2 regions of the Actinoallomurus sp. NPDC050550 genome follow, and region 2 is predicted to be linked to the other one. Evidence: riboswitches for the same ligand, from Rfam matches in the RefSeq annotation. Region 2 holds a riboswitch; the other holds the start of a gene.

Region 1 (7,085 bases), on a different contig from region 2:
CCGTCTTTCGTCTACCACGGAGATCGAATGAGTCGTCCGACCGGCGAGGGCCGGCCGCCAGGCTATCGGGATCTGTTCGTCCTGGTGGAATACCGTGCGGTGGTCACCGCGAGTGCGCTTTCCTGGGCCGGGGATTATCTGTGCCGGGCCGCGGTGGCGCTGCTGGTGTTCGATCGCACCGGCTCGGTGTTCGCCTCGGCGGCGGCCTTCGCCCTGGGATATCTGCCCTGGCTCACCGCGGGCCCGCTGCTCGCGGCGCTGGCCGAGCGGTACCCCGCACGCTCAGTGATGATCTCCTGCGATCTGGCCAGGATGGTGCTCATCGGGCTGATCGCGATCCCGGGCGTGCCCGTGCCCGTGATGCTCGTGCTGCTGTTCGCCGGCGAACTGCTCGCCCCGCCGTTCGAGGCCGCGCGTTCCGCCCAGCTCCCGCGGATCCTGACCGGCGACCGCTACCCGCTCGGCGTCGCCTTCAACAACTCCATCTACAACCTCGGGCAGGTCGTGGGGTACGCCGCCGGAGGGGTGATCGCCGGATACAGCCCGCACGTCGCGCTGCTGCTGGACGCCGTCACCTTCGCCTGCTCCGCGCTCCTGCTGCGCCGCTACGTCAAGCCCCGCCCGGCGACGCTCGCGGCCACCCGCCGCGCCGGCCTGTGGCGGGAGACACGGCAGGGATACACGCTCGTCTTCGGCCACCCGCTGATGCGCGTCATCGCGCTCATCAGCTTCGGCGTGGTCTCCTTCGTGATCGTCCCGGAGGGCCTCGCCGCCGCTTGGGCGTCCCAGCTCGGTGGCGGTGGCGCGGCCCAGGGCCTCATCATGGCCGCCAACCCGCTCGGCGTCGCGATCGGCGGCCTGATACTGACACGGCTGTTGCGGCCGGGAACGCGGGCCCGGCTGATCCGGCCGCTCGCGGTCCTGGCTCCTCTGAGCCTGGCCCCCGCGCTGTTCGACCCGCCACTCGCAGGAGCGCTGGTCATGGCCGGCGCCTCCGGTATGGCCATGTCGCTGCTGTTGCCGGCCGCGCAAGGTCTGTTCCAGCAGGTGCTCCCGGACGATTACCGGGCCCGGGCGCATGGCGTCATGAGCGGCGGAATCCAGATCGCCCAGGGCACGGCCGTTCTGGCCACCGGCGCCCTCAGCGAACACTTCTCCACCTCGACCGTCATCGGAGCCTGGTGCACGGCCGGAGCCCTCCTGATGGTCCTCGTCACGTTCCGGCCGATCAGCCGCCCCGAGACACCGACCCTCGTCTCCGCCACGGCCGAGGAGACACCATGAAACGCCCCGTGGTCCGCGCACCCGGAGCAGGAGACCAGACTTAGACCTCGGAGACGGACTGTCGACCACCCGGGGGACTCCATGGCGATCGGCTGGAAACTGCACGGGGACGGGCGCACACCCCCGCCGGGCGAGGTGGTCGCGCCGGACGAGCGCCTGTCCTGGGGCCGCACCGTCGGCATCGGCGCCCAGCATGTGATCGCCATGTTCGGCGCGACCTTCGTGTTCCCGGTCGTGATGGGCCTCGACCCGAACCTCGCGATCATGATGTCGGGCATCGCCACGGTCATGTTCCTGCTGATCACCGCCGGGAAGGTGCCCAGCTACCTCGGCACCAGCGCGTCCTTCGTCGGTGCGGTCGCCTCCATCCGCGCGGCGGGCGGCAGCACCGCGAACGTGACCGGCGCGATCCTCGTCGCCGGCGCCGTGCTGGCCGTGGTCGGCCTGATCATCCACGTGCTCGGCGCCGGGATCATCCACCGGATCTTCCCGCCGGTCGTCACCGGCGCGGTCGTCATGCTGATCGGCTTCAACCTCGCCCCGGTCGTCGCGAACGTCTACTGGCCGCAGGACCAGTGGGTCGCCCTGGCCACCCTCGCCGTCGTCGTCCTGTGCGCCGTCGTGCTGCGCGGGTTCTGGTCGCGGATCGCCGTCCTGATCGGCCTGGTCTTCGGCTTCCTCCTGTCGTGGATCCTCGACGAGACCGCCGGCCGGATCACCGCACCCGACGGCACCGGCAAGGTCACCTCCCACTTCCGCGTCGACCTGAGCAAGGTCAAGGCGGCGGACTGGTTCGGCCTCCCGCACCTTCACGCCCCCGATTTCAAGACCTCCGCGATCCTCGTCGCCCTGCCGCCGGTCATCGCGCTCATCGCGGAGAACACCGGCCACGTCAAGGCCGTCGCCGCGATGACCGGCGCGGACCTCGACCCGTACCTCGGCCGCGCCATCGCCGCCGACGGCCTCGGCACGGTCCTGGCCACCGGGGTCGGCGGCGCGCCCACCACCACGTACGCCGAGAACATCGGCGTCATGGCCGCCACCAGGATCTACTCGACCGCCGCCTACTATGTCGCCGCCATCGTGGCGATCCTCGTGGGCCTGTGCCCCAAGTTCGGCGCGCTGGTCGCCGCGACCCCCGGCGGCGTTCTCGGCGGCATCACGGTCGTGCTGTACGGGATGATCGGCCTGCTCGGCGCGAAGATCTGGATCGAGAACCGCGTCGACTTCGGCGACCCGGTCAACCTGGTCCCCGTGGCGGCGGGCATCATCCTGGCCATCGGCAACGTCACGCTGAAGATCACCAAGGACTTCCCGCTGCAGGGCATCGCCCTCGGCACCATCGCCGTTCTGCTCGGCTACCACGTCCTCAACGCCGTCCAGCGCGCCCCACGCGACACCGGCGCCGGCGTCATCGCCCCCGGCGAACGCGACGTCATGCCCGGCGGCCGCCCCGGCGAGCCGGAATAGCGCCCGACCCGCCGGCCAGGGGGACGGCGGCGACCGGCCGTCGACCCGCCGCGGCCTCCGGCCTCGGTAGGGTGCGGGGGATCAAGGCCGTCCAGGATCGGAGCGCGAGATGTCGGTCATCGACAAGGTGTCGTGGATTCGGATCGAGGGCGGCAGAATCCTCAGCACGCGCTCACACGGCAAGGACGTCTACTACCTTCCCGGCGGCAAGCGCGAGGCGGGGGAGAGCGACGCTCAGACTCTGGCGCGAGAGATCGAGGAGGAGCTCACCGTCGCGATCGTGCCGGAGACCGTCGCTCACCTCGGTACGTACGAGGCCCAGGCGCACGGTCATCCCGACGGTGTCACGGTCCGGATGACCTGCTACACCGGCGACTATCAGGGCACGCTCGCACCGAGCAGCGAGATCGAGGAGGTCGTGTGGCTGTCCTACGCCGACCGCGACCGCGTCTCTCCGGTGGACCAGATCATCTTCGACGACCTGCGAGCTGCCGGACGGTTGACCTGAGCGACCGTACGGGGTGCGGCGACCGCCAGGCGATCAGGTGACCGTCAGCTCCCACAGGCCCTTGGCCAGCGTGGTGAGTCCGCCGGCCAGGGCGAGCAGCAGCACGATCCGCCGCGCACCGCGTTCCGGTATGTGATCCCCGAGCACCCGCCCGGCGACGGCGCCGCCCGCGAGGGCGGCCGTGACCAGCAGCCAGGCGGGGCCGGTCAGCCGCGGCACGCCCTTGACTAGCAGGGACAGGGCGTTCACGGCGACCCCGTAGAACTGCGCGTTCGGGACGAACTCCCGTACCGTCCAGTCGGCGTTCACCGCGTACAGCGATATCGCCGGGCCGCCGACCCCGGCCGAGGAGTTCATGAAGCCGCTCGCGGCGCCGGCGGCGACCGCACCTCCGGAGCCTCTCAGCGCGGGCACCCGCGTGCCGAAGATCACAAGCAGCACCGCCGCGGTCACCAGTGCGCCCATCCCGGCGAGCAGCACCTGCTGAGGCAGGCGAGCGGCGACCCAGGCCCCGGCCGGCACCGTGCAGGCGGCCGCGGCGACCAGCGGCACCATCGCGCGCAGCCGGACCCGCCGCCATCCGTCCAGCAGCCCGACCACACTGATCGCACCCGAGGCGGCGTTCGACAGCAGCACCCCCTGGGAGGGGCCGAGGAGCAGCACGAGCGCAGGCGCCGCGACCAGCGCGAACCCCATCCCGGCCAGCCGCTGGACGGACGCGCCCAGGAGGACGATGCCGCCCAAGAGCAGATCACCGGTCCAGCCACCCGTCACGACGGATCCTCGTCACGAAACACGATCGAGAGCCTCCACCACCGATACGCCCTGGTTCAACGCGTTTTCGAGGAGCGGGCGCATCGTGATCACGAGGAAGTCCAGGGCTTGTGCCGATCACTACGGAGTATGGTGGATCTCGGGTCGTGACTGGCGCTGAGGTGGAGCACCACCGGGGAGCGGCCCGGAAAACGTTGTGCCGTGCGCCTGGGCCGAGTCGCGAAGACCGTTCAGGAGCAGCCGATGTCCCAGACGCAGACCGCCCGTCTCATGGATGGTGCGGGCCTCGCCCGCCGCATCGTCGAGCAGAGCACCGCCAGAGCCGCACAGATCACCCGCGAGAGCGGCACGCCGCCGTGCCTGGCGACCGTACTGGTCGGAGACGACCCCGCCTCGGTGACCTACGTCCGGATGAAGCGCAGCCGATCCGAGAAGGCCGGCATCGTCTCGCGGCACGTGGGCCTGCCCGCCACCACGACGACGGCGGAACTGGTGGACGCCATCACCGCCCTGTCACAGGACCCGGAGGTGCACGGCATCCTGCTCCAGCACCCCGTCCCGCCGCACATCGACGAGCGGGCCGCGTTCGAGGCCATCGCCCCGGAGAAGGACGTCGACGGGCTCACGCTGAGTTCGTTCGCCGCGCTGAGCTTCGGGCTGCCGGGCTTCGTGCCCTGCACGCCCGGCGGCATCATGCGGCTGCTCGAGGAGTACGACGTCGACCCGGCGGGCCGGCACGCCGTCGTGGTCGGCCGCAGCGCCATCCTCGGCAAGCCGGTCGGGATGCAACTGCTCGCCGCCAACGCCACGGTCACGTACTGCCACTCGCGCACGACCGACCTCGCGTCGATGGTGCGGCAGGCCGACATCCTGGTCGCCGCCGTCGGCCGGCCGCGTTTCATCCGCGGCGAGGACATCAAACCCGGAGCCGTCGTGATCGACGCCGGATACAACCCCGGCAACGTCGGCGACGTGGACTTCGAGTCCGCCATGACCCGCGCGAGCCTCATCACACCGGTCCCCGGCGGCGTCGGCCCCATGACGATCGCCGTCCTCCTCGCCCAGACCGTGGACGCGGCGGCCCGGCAACTGGGTCTGGGATCCGATCACTGAGTCCTCACATGTGACGGCGCGTGGTGAATCCGGACGTCCAGCGGGCCCGAGTCGATCACGGGTTCCGATGGAGACAGGAGGCCGGTGTCGGCCAATCCCTGGATGACCGGGGAGAGGATGGACCGGTTCGCGGGAACGCCGCAGCGACGGTGAGCCTCGTCCTGAACCGGGCCGCCGCCGAGCAGCCAGATGTCGGCCGGTTGCTTCAGTCCGCACCCTTTCGGAGTGAGGTATTGCGAGCGCGGCATGGCCACGGAGCGCCGCCACCACCGCCGTACCGCGTCGTGGAGGTCCAGGGTCGCGCTCGGGGTGAACGTGCTCGGGAACGGGGCCGCCGCCGTACGGCCGGTCGACCCGCCGGTGTGCTGGGAGCAACCGGCTGCGGCGAGCAGGGCGGCCGCGGCCACCGTCAGACGAACGAGCACGCCTTCCCTTCCACCCGATCAACGATGAGAGCCGCGTGAGTTCACGCCGCCCGATTCCGTGGCGTCACGGTGTTCGTGCGGTCGTCGTCGTGCTGTTGCCGTTCGTTCCGGGCAGGTTGTTGAATCGTGGGGGGATCGCGCACCTCCGGGTGGTCATGTTCCGCACGGCGGCGCTTATCCTCGACCGGATACTCGAACACAGGGGGAGACGTGCCTGACCTGTCGACCTTCGCGGAGGCGGCCGTGTCGCCGGCCGAGCTCCGCGGCTTCCTGCGCGGTCTGCCGGCGGTGGATCAGGTGGGGGCGGAGGAGCGGGCTGCGCGGTTGGCGACGCGTTCGATCAAGACGTCGGCGAAGGCGTTTGCGATCGATCTGGCGGTCTCGATGGTGGATCTTACGACGTTGGAGGGTGCGGACACTCCGGGGAAGGTGCGGGCGTTGTGTGCGAAGGCGGCGCATCCGGATCCGGCTGATGTGAGCGTGCCGAAGGTCGCGGCCGTCTGTGTCTATTCCGATCTGGTGGGTGAGGCGGTCCGGGCTTTGGACGGTACGGGGGTCGGCGTGGCGAGTGTGGCGACGGCGTTTCCGTCGGGGCGGGCGCCGCTGGAGGCGAAGCTCGCTGACACCCGGCGTGCGATCGATGACGGGGCGTCGGAGATCGACATGGTGATCGACCGGGGCGCGTTCCTGGCGGGCGACTACCAGAAGGTGTTCGAGGAGATCGTCGCGGTCAAGGCCGAGTGCGGCGACGTGCACCTGAAGGTGATCCTCGAGACCGGTGAGCTGGTCACGTACGACAACGTGCGCCGCGCATCCTGGCTGGCGATGCTCGCCGGGGCCGATTTCATCAAGACGAGCACGGGCAAGGTGAGCCCCGCCGCGACGTTGCCGGTGACGCTGGTCATGCTCGAGGCCGTGCGTGACTTCCGGGCGCGGACCGGCCGCCAGGTCGGCGTCAAGCCGGCGGGTGGGATCCGGACGACCAAGGATGCGATCAAGTATCTGGTGCTGGTGAATGAGACGGCGGGGCCGGACTGGCTGACGCCCGAGTGGTTCCGGCTCGGGGCGTCCAGCCTGCTCAACGACCTGCTGATGCAGCGCCGCAAGTTGACGACCGGCGTGTACGGCGGTCCTGACTACTTCACCCTGGACTGAGGCAGACATGACTTTCGAGTACGCTCCCGCGCCGGAGTCACGGGGCATCGTCGACATCAAGCCGTCGTACGGCCTGTTCGTCGACGGGGAGTTCGTCGAGGCGAAGAGCTCCTTCAAAACGATCAATCCGGCCACGGAGGAGACCCTGGCCGAGGTCGCCGAGGCGAGCGCCGATGACGTGGACCGCGCGGTCGCGGCAGCCCGCCGTGCGTACGACACGGTGTGGGGTCCGATGCCGGGCGCGGAGCGGGCGAAGTATCTGTTTCGGATCGCGCGGCTGATTCAGGAGCGGTCGCGGGAGTTGGCGGTTCTGGAGTCGATCGATAACGGTAAGCCGATCCGTGAGTCGCGGGATG
Region 2 (7,085 bases):
CCGTACGCGCGGTGCCGGCCGGGTCGACCCGCAGGTCCGGGCGTCGGGTCCGCAGTGCCGCGGTCAGTCGTTCGACGGCCGCGTGGGAGCGCCCCCAGACCCGGACCGTACGGATCGGGCGCTCGGCCGCGGCGGCGAGAACCTGCAGAAATGCCTGCACGCCTGTGCCGAGCACCCCGAGCGTCGCCGCATCGGGGCGGGCCAGGATCCGCGTCGCCAGCGCCCCTGCTGCCGCCGTGCGGACGTCGGACAGATGATGGTCGTCGTGCAGGAGGGCTCGCAGGTCACCGGTCTCGGCGTCGAAGACCGCGACCATCCCGGCGCCTGCGGAGCCGCCCCGGCGAGCCCGCTCGGCGAACCAGGTCGCCACCTTCACCGTGAAGATCGGATATCCCGGGAGCCATGCGGACTTGACGTGCACATCGCCGTCCGCACCGGCCGGGGCGAACACCGAGACCGGTGAATCGCCCAGCCCCCGGCTGAAGTCGACGAACGCCGCGGACACCGGCTCGACGAGATCCTCGAACCCGACGACGGCGCGGATGGCCTCGGCGCCGAAGTGCGGGGCCGCGCCGTTCACGACGGCACCCTGTCGAGAGTTCCGGTTCCCACGAGCACGACGTCGCCGCCGACCTTGACCGATCCGATGCTGGTCCCGGACCCGTGTGCCTGGACGGTGATCTCGCTGGGCCGCCCGGTGAAGCGCCCCTGACACAAGGTCACCGTCTCGCCGTCGCCGACGCGGCCATGCCTGCGCAGGTAGGCCCCCACGCAACCGGCGGCGCTGCCGGTCGCGACGTCCTCGACCAGCCCGTCGTTGTTCCAGTGCCGCCCCTCCAGTGCGGCAGCGTCGAGCAGGTACGCGAACTGCGCCCCGAGTTCCGCCAGCTTGGCGTCCAGGTCGGGCGGTGCGATGTGCGCGCGGGTCAGTGCCTCGTGGGCCACCGGCACGATGAGGTAGCGCAGACCGGTGGAGACGACCTCCGGCATGAGCATCGGATCGAGTTCCGCCTCGCTCAAGGAGAACCAGGAGGCGATCTCAGCGCGACGCGACTCCGCCGGAGCGCCGAGGAACTCCGCCCCACCCTGATCGAGCACCGCCGAGTACCGGCCGGGCCCGCGTCGTACGGTCATCACCGTGACGGTCCGTGCCGTCAACCGGATCGTCCAGTGCTCCGCCGCGCTGTCGCCGGTCAGATGGTGGGCCACGCATGCCGCACCGATCACCGGATGCCCAGCGAAGTCCAGCTCTTCGATGAGATCGAACACTCTCGCCTGGTAGGACCGACGGTCCGTGCCCGGCTCGAGGAAGATCGACTCGAAATGCCGAAGCTCCTTGGTGATTTGCGCCATCTGCGCGCCGTCCAGGCCGGAGGCATCGGGGAACACGGCGAGACTGTTGCCGCTGTAGGGCACTCGCGTGAAGACATCGACGTGGTGGTAGCGCACGGCCCGCACGTTATCCTCCGGGGATCACCCCAAGGAAGTGGCGACATATCACCCCCCGGTATAAAGGTTCGTTATGCCGATGGACTTGGAGACCGGCCTTCTCCGCGCCTTCGTGACCGCCGTCCGCGCCGGCAGCATCAGCCGCGCCGCCGCCGCGCTGGGGCAGACTCAGCCGGCGCTCAGCCAGCAGATACGCCGCTTGGAACGCACCGTCGGCCGGCCGCTGTTGCATCGGGCATCCTCGGGAGTGACGCTGACGTCGGCCGGCGAGACTCTGCTGCCGTACGCCGAACGGATCCTCGCGCTGTCGGCCCAGGCACTCACCGACGCACGCCACATGCTCACCGGACACTGCGGAATCGGCCTGATCGAGGACCTCGCCGCCGCCCGGCTGCCCCAAGCCCTGGCCGACTTCGCCGGTGTCCACCCCGACGCCACGCTCGAGGTGATCAGCGTCTCCGGGCCGGCGATGCGCCACGCATTCGAGAGCGGGCGGCTGGATCTCGCGCTCTGCGACCCGACCTACCTGCCCGAACCGCCACGGTGGTCGGTGAGGCTGCCCTTGACCTGGGCGTTCGCCCCCGGATTCGACACGCGGACCGACCCGCTGCCGCTTGTCCTGTTCTCCCAGCCGTGCCGATGGCGGGCGCCCGTGCTCGACACGCTCGACGCCGCGGGCCGCCGTTGGCGGGTCGTCTTCGAGAGCACCAGCCTTGCCGGTGTACTCGCCGCGGTCCGCGCCGGGCTGGGCGTCGCCGCGCTCATGCCCGCCAACCTCGACCCGGACATGACCGCTGCCGCCGACACCGCCCGGCTCCCCGCTCTGCCCGACGTCGAACTCGGCCTCATCCGCAGGTCCGGGTCCGAAGGCGACCCTCTCGTCGATGCGGTCGAAGCGGTCCTGCGCGGCATCGTCTGAGGCCTTCTCCACCAGGTGACGGGCCCGCCGGCATCAGGCAAGACCTCGACCATGGCTTGAGCGTGCCCGAGCGCGACACCCGCCCGGGCCACCGCGCCGCTCACGCCCGCGTCGGTGCAAGCGCTTCCGTACGGTCGGGGCCGAGCGCGATCCGCGCGTCGAGCAGCCTCGGGTCGTCGGTGCGCAGGAATCGCCCGCCGAGGCCGTCGAGCAGGGCGCGCATGCGGGAGTTGTCGGCCAGCATGGTGGCGCGGACCTCGGCCAGGCCCTGCTCGTGCGCGACGGCGAGGAGACGGCGGGCCAGCGCCGCCCCGATGCCCCGGCCCTGCCAGCCGTCCTCCACGAGGAACGCCAGCTCACCGACGCCCGGGTCGAGCGTGTACATCAGGTGCGCGAGGGCGAGGATCGACCCGTCCGGGCCTTCGGCCGCTGTGGTCAACCCGTACGCGCGGTCGCAGAACACCCGTAGCAGCCGCTCCGGGATGTCGTCCCGCGCGCTGAAGTAGCGGCGACGCCGGCTCTCGCTCGAACAGCGGGCGTGCAAGTCCCGTACGGCATCGGCGTCGAGGAGCGTCAGCGGCCGCACGGTGATCTCGGTGCCGTCGCCGAGGGTCAGGCATCGCCGAGTGGGAGCCGGGCCGTGGGCGGGAAGCAGGGAGCGGACCAGGGCGTTGGCGCGGGCGATCTCCGTGAGCGTGAAGGGCAGCCCCTTCCGGTGCAGCAGGACCCCGCGCAGGTGCCCGACGGAGACGGTGATCGCCGCCGGATCGGGCTGCTCGTCGAGCGCGGCCGGGCCGGCCACCCACTCCGCGCTGTCAGCGCGCAGCAACTCGGCGAGGATCTCCGGCAGGGCGCGCGGGTTGGACCGGAGGCGTACGGCGAGGGAGAGCGCGCGGCTCGGCTCGTCGATGAGCTCGTGCGGGGTCGCCGGAACGACGCTGGTCCGGCGACCCGCAGCGGCCGCGACGGCGATGCTGAGCGCCTCCGCGGTCGTTCGGGTGGGCACGTCCACGACGAACTCGTCCACCACGCCGTCCGTGTCCACCTGGACGGACAGGTCGAGGATGTTCGCCCCCTGCGCGGCCAGCGCGGCGGTCAGGACGGCCAGCCGGCCCGGCCGGTCGTCGATCTCGGTGCGTACGCGGAGCAGCGGCATATGATCCCCTTCGGCAGCTGAACGGGACCAGCGTTCCGCATCGCTGTTACCGGGTCGCTACGTGACCGTTTCCGCAAGATCAGCGCTCGCTGGGACGAACACGGCGAGGGCCCGGCGCCCCGAGACGCCGGGCCCTCGTCATCGATGGCGGGTCAGGGCGTCGCGGTCCAGCCGGGCATCGGGAAGCCGGCGAGCAACTCGCGAATCTCGGCGGCGATCTTGTCGAGGACCGCCTCGTCGTCGGCGGCGGCGACGGCCTGGTCGATCGACGCCGCGATGAACGGCATGTGCTCCTCGGTGAGGCCGCGCGTCGTGATCGCGGCGGTGCCGAGCCGGATGCCCGAGGGGTTCCACGGCTTGCGCGGGTCGAAGGGCACCGTGTTGAAGTTCAGCTCGATGCCGGCGCGGTCGAGCGCCTTGGCCGCCGGCTTGCCGCCGATGCCCTTGGCGGTCAGGTCGATGAGGATCAGGTGGTTGTCGGTGCCGCCGGAGACCAGGTCGAACCCACGCTCGGTCAGCGCGGCGGCGAGCGCCTGGGCGTTCACCACGATCTGGCGGGCGTACGGCTTGAAATCCTCCTGGGCGGCCTCCCGGAGCGCGACGGCGATCGCCGCGGTGGTGTGGTTGTGCGGGCCGCCCTGCAGGCCGGGGAAGATCGCCTTGTCGATCGCGGTCGCATGCTCCGCGGTCGTCATGATCATGGCGCCGCGCGGGCCGCGGAGGGTCTTGTGCGTGGTCGTGGTGATGACATCGGCGTGCCCGACCGGCGACGGGTGGGCGCCGCCGGCGACGAGCCCGGCGATGTGCGCGATGTCCGCGGCGAGGACGGCGCCCACCTCACGGGCGATCTCGGCGAACGCCGGGAAGTCGATCGTCCGCGGGATCGCGGTGCCGCCGCAGAAGATCACCTTCGGCCGCTCCGCGCGGGCGAGGTCGCGCACGTGGTCCATGTCGACGCGGCCGGTCTCGCGGCCGACGCCGTAGTGCACCGGGCGCAGCCACTTGCCGGTGATCGACACGGGCGACCCGTGCGTGAGGTGGCCGCCGTGGGCGAGCTCGAGCGACAGGAACGTGTCGCCCGGGTTCAGGAACGCCAGGTGCACGGCGAGGTTGGCGGGCGAGCCGGAGTACGGCTGGACGTTGGCGTGGTCGACGCCGAACAGCTCGCGGGCGCGCGCCTGGGCCAGCTCCTCGACCGGGTCGACGACCTGCTGGCCCTCGTAGTAACGCTTGCCGGGATAGCCCTCGGAGTACTTGTTGGTCAGGACGGAGCCGGTCGCCTCCAGCACCGCCGGCGAGACGTAGTTCTCCGAGGCGATGAGGCGGACCTTGTCGTGCTGACGGCGGGCCTCGGCCTCGATGAGACCGGCCAGGTCGGGATCGGCCGCGGTGAGATGGGACAGCGCTGGCTGGTGCATGGGGCCTCCATAAGGGCTCGGCTCCCAGCACCCAGGCGCGCGGTGCCAGATCTTCTTCGCTCCCCGGTGGTGAACTCCACCTCATGCGCCAGTCGCGGACTCACATCGTACCGAAAGCTCGGCCGCGGCTCAGGGCGACGGGCCGGATCAGGGCACCCGGGGTACCCGCTCATACGATCGGCCCGGTGGCCGCCGAGGCGGTACCGGGCCGATCGTATGAGCGATCTGCGGAGTCAGTTCCGGGCGCGCTGCATCGCGGCCGCGATCGCAGCACGCTCGGCGCGCAGCTTGGCCAGAGCCTCCTCGAGGATGGCCTCGCCGTCGGCGTCGCTGCGCCGCTCCTTCACGTAGGCGAGATGCGTCTTGTAGGGCTCGTTACGCGGCGGCGCCGGCGGGTTCTCAGGGTCCTTGCCGGCGGGGAACCCGCACCGGGGGCAGTCCCACTGGTCGGGAACCGCGACGTCGGTCGCGAAACTCGGCCGGGACTCGTGCCGGTTCGCGCAGTAGAAGGTCACCCACACACGCGGTGCCGCTTCGCCACGCTCGGCCTCTCCCATCGGGCCGGCACCGACTCGGCTGCCTCGAATAGCGTTGCCACTACCCACGGACTACTCCTCGCTTCCTTTGCCGCCGCAGCGAGGGGCGACGGCGTCAACACACTGCGGGTCTGGGCTGCTCAGCCGTGGTGGCCGTGCTTGAGCAGCAGACCCAGCGCGATGATCGCCACGAACCAGATCACGCCCGTGCCGATCGTGAGCCGGTCGAGGTTGCGCTCGACCACGGACGACCCACCGAGCGACGAACTGATACCGCCGCCGAACAGATCCGACAGGCCGCCGCCCTTGCCCTTGTGCAGGAGGACGAGCAGCACCATCAGCGCGCTCGTGATGATGAGCACGATGGAAGTTGCGATGATCACAGCAGCCCAGCGCTTTCGTGATTCACCCCGCTGTCTGCGGGGAATGTTCTCGTGTTCAGGTCATCCGTTACCGAGGGTACGACGTTCTACCGCGTGGTTCAGCAGAAACGCGCAGTCTGATGCGCTAGATCACACCGGTAGTTCGCGATACCTACAGATCTTGACGAACTCCCCCGCGTCCAGGCTCGCTCCGCCGACGAGCGCTCCGTCGATGTCCGGCTTCGCCATGATCCCGGCGATGTTGCCGCCCTTGACGGAGCCCCCGTAGAGCACGCGGACCTGCTCGGCGAGATCTCCACTGTACAGCTCGGCCAGCCGCTTCCGGATCGCGCCGCACACCTCCTGCGCGTCTTCCGGGGTGGCGACCTCGCCGGTGCCGATCGCCCAGACCGGCTCGTAGGCGATGACGACGCGCTGCGCCTGCTCGGCGGGGACCTTCTGCAGCCCGCCCTCGACCTGGGAGAGCGTGTGGGACAGGTGCTCGCCCGCCTTACGGATCTCCAGGCCCTCACCGACGCACAGGATCGGCGTCACATCGTGCTTGAAAGCCTGCTTCACCTTGGCGTTGACGAGCGCGTCGTCCTCGCGGTGGTACTCCCGGCGCTCGGAGTGCCCGGCCAGGACGTACGCGCAGCCGAGCTTCTCGAGCATCAACGCCGAGATCTCTCCCGTGTAGGCGCCCTTGTCGTGGGCCGACACGTCCTGCGCGCCGTACGTCAGCGCGAGTTTGTCGGCGTCCACCAGCATCTGCATGCTGCGGATGAAGGTGAACGGCGGCAGCAATGCGACGTCCACCGCCTCGTAGTCGGCCTCCCTGAGGCCGAAGGCGATCTTCTGGACGTGCGCGATGCCCTCGAAGTGCGTGAGGTTCATCTTCCAGTTACCGGCGATCAGCGGCTTGCGCTGCGGCGGTGCGGGTTTGGCGGCCACGTTCAGTCCTCCAGGACGGCCAGGCCGGGCAGCGTCTTGCCCTCGAGGTACTCGAGGCTCGCGCCGCCACCGGTCGAGATGTGGGAGAAGCCGTCCTCAGGGAGGCCGAGCTTGCGTACGGCCGCGGCCGAGTCGCCGCCGCCGACCACGGTGAACGCCTTCGACGCGATCAGCGCCTCGGCCACCGCGCGGGTGCCGCCGGCGAAGGCGTCGAACTCGAAGACGCCCATCGGGCCGTTCCAGAAGACGGTGGCCGCGTCGGCGAGCTTGCTCGCGAACAGCTCACGGGTGCGC

The links. Region 2 has a riboswitch for ZMP and ZTP ahead of glyA (serine hydroxymethyltransferase). Riboswitches for the same ligand answer to the same signal wherever they lie in the genome.
Region 1: it holds a riboswitch for ZMP and ZTP, as region 2 does, so the genes downstream of both, AB0I04_RS03145 (bifunctional 5,10-methylenetetrahydrofolate dehydrogenase/5,10-methenyltetrahydrofolate cyclohydrolase) here and glyA (serine hydroxymethyltransferase) in region 2, are expected to answer to the same signal.

The regions. Positions count from the first base shown of each region.
Region 1 covers NZ_JBFAJC010000002.1:171,210-178,294, forward strand. The annotation lists gene AB0I04_RS03125 (MFS transporter) at 28-1,284, shown strand; gene AB0I04_RS03130 (solute carrier family 23 protein) at 1,366-2,754, shown strand; gene AB0I04_RS03135 (NUDIX domain-containing protein) at 2,864-3,262, shown strand; gene AB0I04_RS03140 (sulfite exporter TauE/SafE family protein) at 3,296-4,036, opposite strand; ZMP/ZTP riboswitch at 4,173-4,256, shown strand; gene AB0I04_RS03145 (bifunctional 5,10-methylenetetrahydrofolate dehydrogenase/5,10-methenyltetrahydrofolate cyclohydrolase) at 4,280-5,149, shown strand; gene AB0I04_RS03150 (hypothetical protein) at 5,143-5,574, opposite strand; gene deoC (deoxyribose-phosphate aldolase) at 5,785-6,729, shown strand; gene AB0I04_RS03160 (aldehyde dehydrogenase family protein) at 6,737-7,085, shown strand, end outside.
Region 2 covers NZ_JBFAJC010000003.1:30,807-37,891, reverse strand. The annotation lists gene AB0I04_RS04615 (ornithine cyclodeaminase family protein) at 1-580, opposite strand, end outside; gene AB0I04_RS04610 (PhzF family phenazine biosynthesis protein) at 577-1,449, opposite strand; gene AB0I04_RS04605 (LysR substrate-binding domain-containing protein) at 1,529-2,368, shown strand; gene AB0I04_RS04600 (GNAT family N-acetyltransferase) at 2,469-3,524, opposite strand; gene glyA (serine hydroxymethyltransferase) at 3,677-4,942, opposite strand; ZMP/ZTP riboswitch at 4,965-5,048, opposite strand; gene AB0I04_RS04590 (RNA polymerase-binding protein RbpA) at 5,176-5,547, opposite strand; gene secG (preprotein translocase subunit SecG) at 5,619-5,861, opposite strand; gene tpiA (triose-phosphate isomerase) at 5,991-6,791, opposite strand; gene AB0I04_RS04575 (phosphoglycerate kinase) at 6,794-7,085, opposite strand, start outside.